3 regions of the Pseudoalteromonas sp. T1lg122 genome follow, and region 2 is predicted to be linked to each of the others. Evidence: predicted binding sites of a transcription regulator. Region 2 holds the regulator's gene; each other region holds the start of a gene.
What was found. Region 2 encodes ArgR, which controls arginine synthesis, uptake and breakdown. Its sites were predicted from a motif close to ANTGAATANNTATTCANT; they were not measured.
Positions count from the first base shown of each region.

Region 1: argA (amino-acid N-acetyltransferase) is a predicted target of ArgR. The motif match lies at 1,763-1,780, and genes of this name have one in related genera.
Region 3: gltB (glutamate synthase large subunit) is a predicted target of ArgR. The motif match lies at 2,250-2,267, and genes of this name have one in related genera.

Region 1 covers NZ_PQCG01000007.1:330,446-333,736, forward strand. The annotation lists gene sucC (ADP-forming succinate--CoA ligase subunit beta) at 1-776, shown strand, start outside; gene sucD (succinate--CoA ligase subunit alpha) at 776-1,648, shown strand; gene argA (amino-acid N-acetyltransferase) at 1,843-3,183, shown strand; gene C2M33_RS06905 (DUF3083 family protein) at 3,225-3,291, opposite strand, start outside.
Region 2 covers NZ_PQCG01000032.1:826,915-830,205, reverse strand. The annotation lists gene C2M33_RS16185 (ABC transporter ATP-binding protein) at 1-273, shown strand, start outside; gene C2M33_RS16180 (Dyp-type peroxidase) at 335-1,234, shown strand; gene argR (transcriptional regulator ArgR) at 1,231-1,698, opposite strand; gene mdh (malate dehydrogenase) at 1,924-2,859, shown strand; gene ispB (octaprenyl diphosphate synthase) at 2,949-3,291, opposite strand, start outside.
Region 3 covers NZ_PQCG01000007.1:108,674-111,964, reverse strand. The annotation lists gene gltB (glutamate synthase large subunit) at 1-2,149, opposite strand, end outside; gene C2M33_RS05990 (efflux RND transporter periplasmic adaptor subunit) at 2,846-3,291, shown strand, end outside.

The sequences.
Region 1 (3,291 bases), on a different contig from region 2:
TTGAAATCGAGCAAGTTGCAGAAGAAACTCCAGAATTAATTCACAAAGCTGAGATCGATCCACTAGTTGGTCCTCAAGCTTACCAAGCTCGTGAATTAGGTTTCAAACTAGGTTTAAACCCTACTCAAATGAAACAGTTCGTTAAGATCTTCATGGGTCTTGCAAACATGTTCAACGATTTCGATTTCGCATTATTAGAAATCAACCCGCTAGTTATCACAGACGAAGGTAACCTTCACTGTCTAGACGGTAAAATCGGTGTAGATGGTAACGCACTTTACCGTCAACCTAAAATCCGTGAAATGCACGATCCTTCACAAGAAGACGCGCGTGAAGCTCACGCTGCAAGCTTCGAGCTTAACTACGTTGCACTAGACGGTAACGTTGGTTGTATGGTTAACGGTGCAGGCCTAGCGATGGGTACAATGGACATCGTAAACCTACACGGTGGTAAGCCAGCTAACTTCCTAGATGTTGGTGGTGGTGCTACTAAAGAGCGTGTATCTGAAGCATTCAAGATCATCCTATCTGACGACAACGTTAAAGCTGTTTTAGTTAACATCTTTGGTGGTATCGTACGTTGTGACATGATCGCTGAAGGTATCATTGGCGCAGTTAAAGAAGTAGGCGTAAACGTTCCTGTAGTAGTACGTTTAGAAGGTACTAACGCTGAACTAGGTCGTGAAGTACTTGCTAAGTCTGACCTTAACATCATCGCTGCTGAATCACTAACAGACGCAGCTGAGAAAGTTGTTGCTGCTGCGGAGGGCAAATAATGTCTGTATTAATCAATAAAGATACAAAGGTTATCTGTCAAGGTTTCACAGGTGGTCAAGGTACTTTCCACTCTGAGCAAGCGCTTGAGTACGGTACACAAATGGTTGGTGGTGTAAGCCCAGGTAAAGGCGGTCAAACGCACCTTGGTCTTCCAGTATTCAACACAGTACGTGACGCTGTTGAAGCAACTGGCGCAACTGCATCAGTTATCTACGTACCAGCACCTTTCTGTAAAGATGCAATCTTAGAAGCTATCGATGCTGGCATCGAGCTAATCGTTTGTATCACTGAAGGTATCCCAACACTAGACATGGTTGACGTTAAAGTTAAGCTTGAAGAAACTGGTGTTCGTATGATCGGTCCTAACTGCCCAGGTGTTATCACTCCGGGTGAAACTAAGATCGGTATCATGCCTGGTCACATCCACAAGCCTGGTAAAGTAGGTATCGTATCACGTTCTGGTACTTTAACTTACGAAGCGGTTAAGCAAACTACTGACGCTGGTTTCGGCCAATCAACATGTGTTGGTATCGGTGGTGACCCAATCCCTGGTACTAACTTCATCGACGTTTTAGAAATGTTCGAAAAAGACGAGCAAACTGAAGCTATCGTTATGATCGGTGAAATCGGTGGTACTGCAGAAGAAGAAGCTGCAGAATACATCAAGCACAACGTGACTAAACCTGTTGTTTCTTACATTGCGGGTGTTACTGCACCTCCAGGTAAGCGTATGGGTCACGCAGGTGCAATCATCGCAGGCGGTAAAGGTACTGCTGATGAGAAATTTGCTGCATTAGAAGCTGCTGGCGTAAAAACTGTACGTTCACTAGCTGATATCGGTGCTGCACTTAAAGAGAAAACAGGCTGGTAATCAGTTCTGAACTCTTAAAGAAGGCTCGCTTATGCGGGCCTTTTTTGTATCTATCACTTTCTTATAACCCGCACGAAAATTCCGCCTGCAAATTAAGAATAATAATGCTTTATTTGTGAATATAAATTCTCTACACTTGTGGCTTGTATAGTTGTTTTTATTAAAACATTCGACTTTAATAAGGTAAATATTACGTGCGTACCACAGAATTGGTAGATGGATTTCGCCAGTCAACCCCTTATGTAAATGCTCACAGAGGCAAAACATTCGTTGTCATGCTTGGTGGTGAGGCGATTGATCAGTCTGGTTGTCGCAGTATCATCAATGATATTGCGCTTTTAACGAGTCTTGGTATTAAGATTGTTTTAGTGTTTGGTGCTCGCCCACAGTTTAATGCCGCGCTTGAGCAAGTTGGCATAACTAGTCAGTTTCACAATGAGATACGAGTGACCGATAACGAAACGTTTGATGTAATAAAAAAAGTTGCCGGTGCAATGCAATTTGACATCACAGCACGCTTATCGACATCTTTGAGTAGTACACCAATGTCAGGTTCTTTCTTAAATGTTGTCAGCGGTAATTTTGTTATTGCTCAACCCTTAGGTGTTGATGAAGGTGTCGATTACCATCACTCAGGAAGAGTGAGACGCATTGACGTTGCAGGCATTCGCCATCAGCTAAATAACAACGGTATCGTGTTACTCGGTCCGATTGCAGCATCAGTGACAGGTGAAAGCTTTAACTTAACAGCAGAAGAAATTGCCACACAAGTAGCCTTAAAACTGCGTGCTGATAAGATGCTAGGCTTTTGCCAAGAAGCTGGTATTTTGGATGAAAATGGCGAAGCAATCGCTGAGCTTATGCCAAATGAAGCAGAGCATGTATTAGCGAATTATCGCAATCAACCAGATTCATGTTTAAGTGCAACCGTATTCTTACAAGCGGCGATTGATGCGTGTCGTGGTGGTGTACATCGCTGTCACTTAGTGAGTTACAAAGAAGACGGTGCTTTGTTGCAAGAGCTGTTCTCTTTAGATGGGATCGGTACGCAAATCGCGCCGCAAAGCTCTGAGCAATTACGAAGTGCAAGTATCTCTGATATCACGGGGATTATTAACCTTATCAGACCACTTGAAGAGCAGGGCTATTTAGTGCGTCGTTCGCGTGAGCAACTTGAAATTGAAATTGAGCAATTTACAGTAATTGAGCGTGATGGCGTTATCATTGCCTGTGCTGCGCTATATCCGTTTGCTGATGAACAAGTGGGAGAATTTGCGAGTTTGGCTGTGCATCCACAATATCGAGATGCCGATCGTGGCAGTTTTCTTCTGCGATTTATCATCAACAAGGCTAAACGTGCGGGTTACTCACATTTATTTGCCTTAACGACACGTAGCATCCACTGGTTTTTAGAGCAGAGTTTTGAATTGGTAACAGTCGATGAGTTGCCAGCTAAGAAAAAAGCGCTTTATAACTATGAGAGACGTTCTAAGGTACTGCGTTTAGACCTTACTAAGTTAAGTAAAAACCGTTAATTAAAAGGTGACGCAAGCGCGTCACCTCTCATTGTTATTCATTAATATTGATAATTTATGTGCTGATAAAAACGCACACGTAAATCTTGGCGAGTCGGATTAAACGCC
Region 2 (3,291 bases):
GTGGTTCAGTCATTGACGGCAAGCAATACTAATTGCCAGCAAGGTCAAGTGTATATAAGACCGCACCATATTCAGTTGTGTGAAGCTGCGCACAGTGACGCAAACAGTTTAACTATCTTGCAAAGACGTTTTATCGGCACGCGTTATGTGTACCGTATCAATATTGCAGGTCAAGAGTGTGAAGTTGCCGCAGAGCAAGATCGCGTGTTAGCTGTTGAGCAGCCTGTAAAAATAAAAATAATGCCGCACACAGTCAATTTTTTTCATGATTAGTGATAAATAACAATCTTGAATCCTTGGCTTTGTGCAAATAACGAGAAGCTAAGGATTCACTATGGCGCAAGCGCAATCTGGGATTTGTGCTGAAGCAAACTTACATGGTTTGCACCTGTTTTTTAATGTTTACGATGGCCATGATGAGTCATTACGTAAAAAACTAAAACGCGTCAGCGTCATTCAAGATGAGTTTGCTGATCAGTTCTCAGAAGCCATGCTGTCGTGCGTGGTTGCCCTTGGTGCTCAGTATTGGCCGCATATCTTACCCGAGTTTATTCCTAGTCAATTGCAAAGCTTTCCGAATGTAACTCACAGTGATCATGTGATTAGTGCCCAGCCATTTGATTTGTTTGTACAAATTCGCTCAGACCGCGAAGATGTCAATCATCTATTTGCTCTGCAAATCCTAAAATTATTAACACCGGATGTTGAGCTGGTGGAGCAGGTTCGTAATTTTCGATTTTTAGACGGGCGTGATTTTAACGGCTTTATCTATGCGGGTGATACGCCGCATGGTCGCCAAAAGCGTAGTACAGCACTTATCGATAAACCGGGTCACTTTGAAGACCAAGGCAGTTATATCCATGTTCAGCGCTTTGTGCATGATTTGAGTGTCTGGCAGCATTTATCGTTATCTGAGCAAGAGCAAATCATGGGGCGCACGCGTTTAGATAACACCTTGATTGTGCCTGCTGTAGAAACCAGTCATGCGGTTCGTAGTGAATTAAAAGATGATCATGGCCAGCCACTATTGCTAAACCAAAGCATGCCATTTGGTGATGTGCATAAGCAGGGAATTTTAATGGTTTCGTGTGCTGCGCAAGGGGATGCGTTTGAACAGGTATTAAAGAGTCGCTTAGGGCAGGGCGATTGCTATGATCATTGGCTCGATTTTACTCAAGCCGATATGGGTTCTGCGTTTTTCGCCCCGTCAGTAAACTTCTTAAAGCAGCTTTAAACGGTATCGAATAAAGTGCGCACGCGCTCAAGCGTCACATCGATTTCAGAAATCTTCGCAGGGGCGATAAAAATAGTGTCGTCACCTGCAATCGTACCTAGTACACCATCTGCTTTACCGAGTGAATCAAGTAAACGAGCAATTAATTGTGCTGCGCCTGGACTGGTGCGAATAATGATCATCATTTCGTTATGCATAATATCAATAACAAGTTGGCGAAGCGGGCTTTTCGCTGTTGGCACACCCATTTCAGCTGGTAAACAATACACCATTTCTTGTTTTGCATTGCGAGTACGTACCGCACCGAACTTGCTTAACATGCGAGAGACTTTACTTTGGCTAATATTATCAAAGCCTTGCTCTTTTAATGCTTCGACAATCTCACCTTGTGAGCCGAAGTTTTCTTCTTTTAATAGCGCTTTAAACGCTTTGATCAGTGCTTCTTGTTTGTCTTGTGGTTGCATGTTGCCGTTTCTTTATTCATAAAATGTAGGGTAATTCTACACAACTCTGCATATTTATGCAGTATTAGTTTACAAAGTCGTCCAAAATGCTGTGTCTTTACAGCCAAGTTTACAACTATGGTCGAAATTATACGCGAAATAAGCAGGATAAATTTGTTTTTAGTCGCTAATTTCATTATCTTTAGGGCCACAAATATTTCCTACCTCAAATTACGGAGAATTCCAATGAAAGTTGCTGTTTTAGGCGCAGCTGGCGGTATCGGCCAAGCATTGTCTTTATTATTAAAAACAAGTTTACCTGCAGGTTCTGAATTATCGTTATACGATGTTGCCCCTGTTGTTCCTGGTGTAGCGGTTGATCTTTCTCACATTCCAACAGACGTTAAAGTTGAAGGCTTTGGTGCTGACAGCCTAGACGCAGCATTAGCTGGTTGTGATATCGTTCTTATCCCAGCGGGTATGCCACGTAAGCCAGGCATGGACCGTGCGGACCTTTTCAACGTAAACGCAGGTATCATCAAAACATTAGCTGAAGGCATCGTTAGAAACTGTCCTAAAGCGTTAGTGGGTATCATCACTAACCCAGTTAACGGCACTGTGCCAATCGTTGCTGAAGTATTCAAAAAAGCAGGTACTTACGATGCAGGCCGTGTATTCGGTATCACAACACTTGACGTGATCCGTTCAGAAGCATTTGTTGCTGAACTTAAAGGTTTAAGCGCAACTGACGTTAAAGTTCCAGTGATCGGTGGTCACTCAGGTACTACAATCCTTCCTCTTCTTTCTCAAGTTGAAGGTGTTACTTTCACTGACGAAGAAGTTGCAGCATTAACTCCACGTATCCAAAACGCAGGTACTGAAGTTGTTAACGCTAAAGCGGGTGGCGGTTCAGCGACTCTTTCAATGGGTGCTGCAGCAGCACGCTTCTGTATGTCTTTAGTTAAAGGCTTACAAGGTGAAGAAGTTGTTGATTACGCATACGTTGCAGTTGAAAACGGTGATGCAGCCTACTTCGCACACCCAGTTCGTTTAGGTAAAAACGGCGTTGAAGAAATCCTTTCTTACGGTGAGTTAAGTGCATTCGAAGAGCAAGCTAAAAACGACATGCTAGCTACTCTTAACAAAGACATCCAAGAAGGTGTTGATTTCATCAACGGTTAATTCCGACAGATGATAGGCGGTTTTTTAAATCGCCGAAAACAAAAAAGCCTGCATATGCAGGCTTTTTTAATGGCTCGAATAAATAGCGTTTAATGATCGCGGGCAACGGCGATGCGTGCCAAACTCTCTAATGCTTGTTTGTACGGTGTGTCTGGTAAGAAAGCAATGCAAGCAATCGCTTTGTCAGCTTCTTGCTCAGCTTTTTGCATTGCAAACTCAAGCGCTTTAGTATCAGCTAATGCTGCTAGAATGCTCTCTAAGTGATCCATACCATTGCCAAGCTCAATAGCGTCTCTAATTAGCTTCACTTGCTCTGGGGTGCCTTTTTGCATTGCGTAGATAAGCGGTAGGGTAGGTTTACCTTCAGCTAAATCATCGCCAATGTTTTTACCAAGTTGCTCAGCATCGGCGTTGTAATCAAGTACATCATCC
Region 3 (3,291 bases), on a different contig from region 2:
CCATTTTCGACATGATTTTATACAAGCCTTTATTTATCGCGTTACGATAGGCAAGTGTGACCTCACAATAGCTCTTGTTAAGAATCTTTTTGTCACTCATCGCAACTAAAGATTCATAAGCAAGGTACGGATAAATAGCCGTCGCGCCAAAACCAAGTAATACCGCAAACTGATGCGCATCACGGACACTACCCGATTCGATGATAATATTTGATTCACAACGTAAGTTATTATCAACTAAACGCTTTTGAATAGAACCAACCGCCATTGCTGCCGGAATAGGTAACTGTGTTTCACTGAAGTTACGGTCACTTAACACGAGCATTACGCAACCCGCTGCCGCTTTTTCTTGCGCTTCATCACAAATACGCGTGATGGCGTTTTCAAGGCCTTCTTCTGCAGTGTAAGTAATATCGATTTTACAATAGCTATAATGCGCTTGATCAGCACTTAAAAGCTGTTTCATGTCTGCATACATCAAAATAGGTGTATCAAACTGTAAACGCTTAGCGTGACCAGTTGTTTCGTTGAATACGTTTTGCTCACTACCAATACAGGTTGCCAGTGACATAACATGGTTTTCACGAAGCGGATCAATCGGTGGATTGGTTACTTGCGCAAATTTTTGTCTGAAGTAATCAAACAATGAACGATGACCTTCTGACAGTACCGCAAATGGCGTGTCATCCCCCATTGAACCTGTTGCTTCTTGGCCATTTTCACCCATTACACGAATAACGCTATCAAGTTCTTCGTTGGTGTAGCCAAACATTTTTTGATACTTAAGCAATGTTTCATCATCAAATGAACGATTACCTGCGTCTTTTTCTGCAAGCTGTTCAAATGGCGTTAAACGCTTAACGTTTGCTTCAAGCCATGCTTTATATGGATGACGTGACTTAAGGTCTTGGTCAATTTCATCTGAATGCCAAATTTTACCTTGGTGAGTATCAATAACTAACAGTTCACCCGGGCCCACACGGCCTTTCTCAACCACTTCATCAGGTGCGTAGTCCCAAATACCGACTTCTGAGGCAAGGGTAATAAAACCATCTTGAGTGATTACATAACGCGCTGGGCGTAAACCGTTACGGTCAAGGTTACAGGCTGCAAAACGGCCATCAGACATAACAATACCAGCCGGGCCATCCCATGGTTCCATATGCATTGAGTTAAAGTCATAGAATGCACGTAGGTCTTCATCCATAGCACGGTTCTTTTGCCATGCTGGCGGCACAAGCATACGCATTGCACGGAATAAATCCATGCCACCGGCTAAGAACAACTCAAGCATATTATCTAAGCTTGAAGAGTCTGAGCCGCTTTCGTTAACGAATGGTGCAGCTGATTGCAAATCAGGAATAAGTGGTGAGGCAAACTTGTACGCACGGGCACGGGCCCACTGGCGGTTACCTTGAATCGTATTGATTTCACCATTATGCGCTAAATAGCGGAATGGTTGTGCAAGCGGCCAACGAGGTTGTGTATTAGTAGAGAAACGTTGGTGAAATACACAAATCGCACTGGTCATGCGAATGTCAGCTAAATCTAAATAAAAGTTAGGCAAGTCTACAGGCATCATTAAGCCTTTATAGACAGTGACCAAACCAGATAAGCTGGCAATATAAAAATGTTCATCGTTTTCGAGGCGCTTTTCAGCACGACGACGCGCTACATATAAGCGACGTTCTAAATCTTTTGGACGCCAGCCTTCTGGTGCGCTAACAAAAATTTGTTCAAAGCCTGGTAGTTGTTTTTTTGCAATTGGCCCTAAACATGACGCATCAGTCGGTACTACGCGCCAGCCTTGAATGCTCAAGGTTTCTTTTTCGAGTTCTTCACTCAACACATCTTTAGCTGTTTGCGCAAGTACAGGATCGGCATTTAAAAATACCATGCCTACGGCGTAGTTCTTTCCTAGATGCCAATCATGTTCGCTGGCAATAGCACGAAAGAAACTATCGGGTTTTTGCATTAATAAACCACAACCATCACCGGTTTTACCATCGGCAGAAATACCCCCACGGTGCTCCATGCGATCTAAGCCAGTGATTGCTGTTCGAATCAAGCGATGGCTCGCCTGACCATTGACCTGGGCTATTAAGCCAAAGCCACAATTATCTTTTTCTAATTTTGAGTCGTATAACATAGACCCCTCCCCTTGCTACAACGACTAGCGGTTCAGTCTTTTGTGACAGTGCTAGCAGACGAACAAAACTATCGCCAAATATCCCATGAGTCAATAGAGTTTTGAATACATATTCATATTCATGAATATTTCTCACTTAAAGCACTTTTTAAATTCTAAGCTAAATTTTTACATTTAGTCGTATTTTACCCGTTATTTTTTTATGACACTGGTGTCAAATTTAACAACTTGTAAAAAAACAATCTAAAAATCCGAACCTTTACGTTAACGTAAACTGCGCACATTATTGAATAATTATTCACACAATGAATATCAATGCAGCTTTTAGTGGGCTCTAGTGCAGTACAGCTGCATCATTATTTACTCTTGGCTTTAGCATAGTTACAAACTATGTATCTGAGCAGCCGACCTTAGTCGCAATGTCTTAGTCTGTTTACCCTTGCGTCAACAATCAGCAATTTAAAAGTGTCCGCTGCGGACACTTTTTCTGTCCGCGGACAGATAAAAAACCTGCAATAAAAATAAATCCAATTAAAAATCAAAAACTTAAAAGTTGGCACACTACTAGTATAGATAAGACATCAGCGAAATTAAGGATTTCAAAATGTTCACTATCAGTTTGTTTATGGCTTCTCCACTTACCATGCTTGCCGTTGGCTTCATGATCGTGTGTTTTGAGAATCGTAAGGAGTTAAAATGATTAAGGATACCAGTGCCCAAGATATTACCGTGGCGAAGAAAAACACCATAAAAAAACCACTTATAGTAGTAGCGGGTGTAATACTTGTTGGTGCGCTTGGCTTTCAAGCATTATTAGCAAGTAGTGATGGCAGCATTTCGGTTGATGCAGCGAGCTTACAAATTAGTGAAGTGACTCAAAAGACGCTCATAAGAGATGTGGCCGCGAGCGGTAAAATCGTTGCAGCTAATGCACCGAAGGTTTATAGCCCTGAACGTGGTTTTGTCGATTTAAAAGTAAAAGCCGGTGACAGCGTTGAGGTAAATGAAGTGATCGCAACCGTAACCAGTCCTGAGCTAACCAACGAGCTAAAGCAACAGCAATCGGTATTAGCACGTTTAGAAGGTGAATTACAACGCAAGCAACTTGAAGCGCGCAGACAAAAACTGAGCCTGACTAAAGC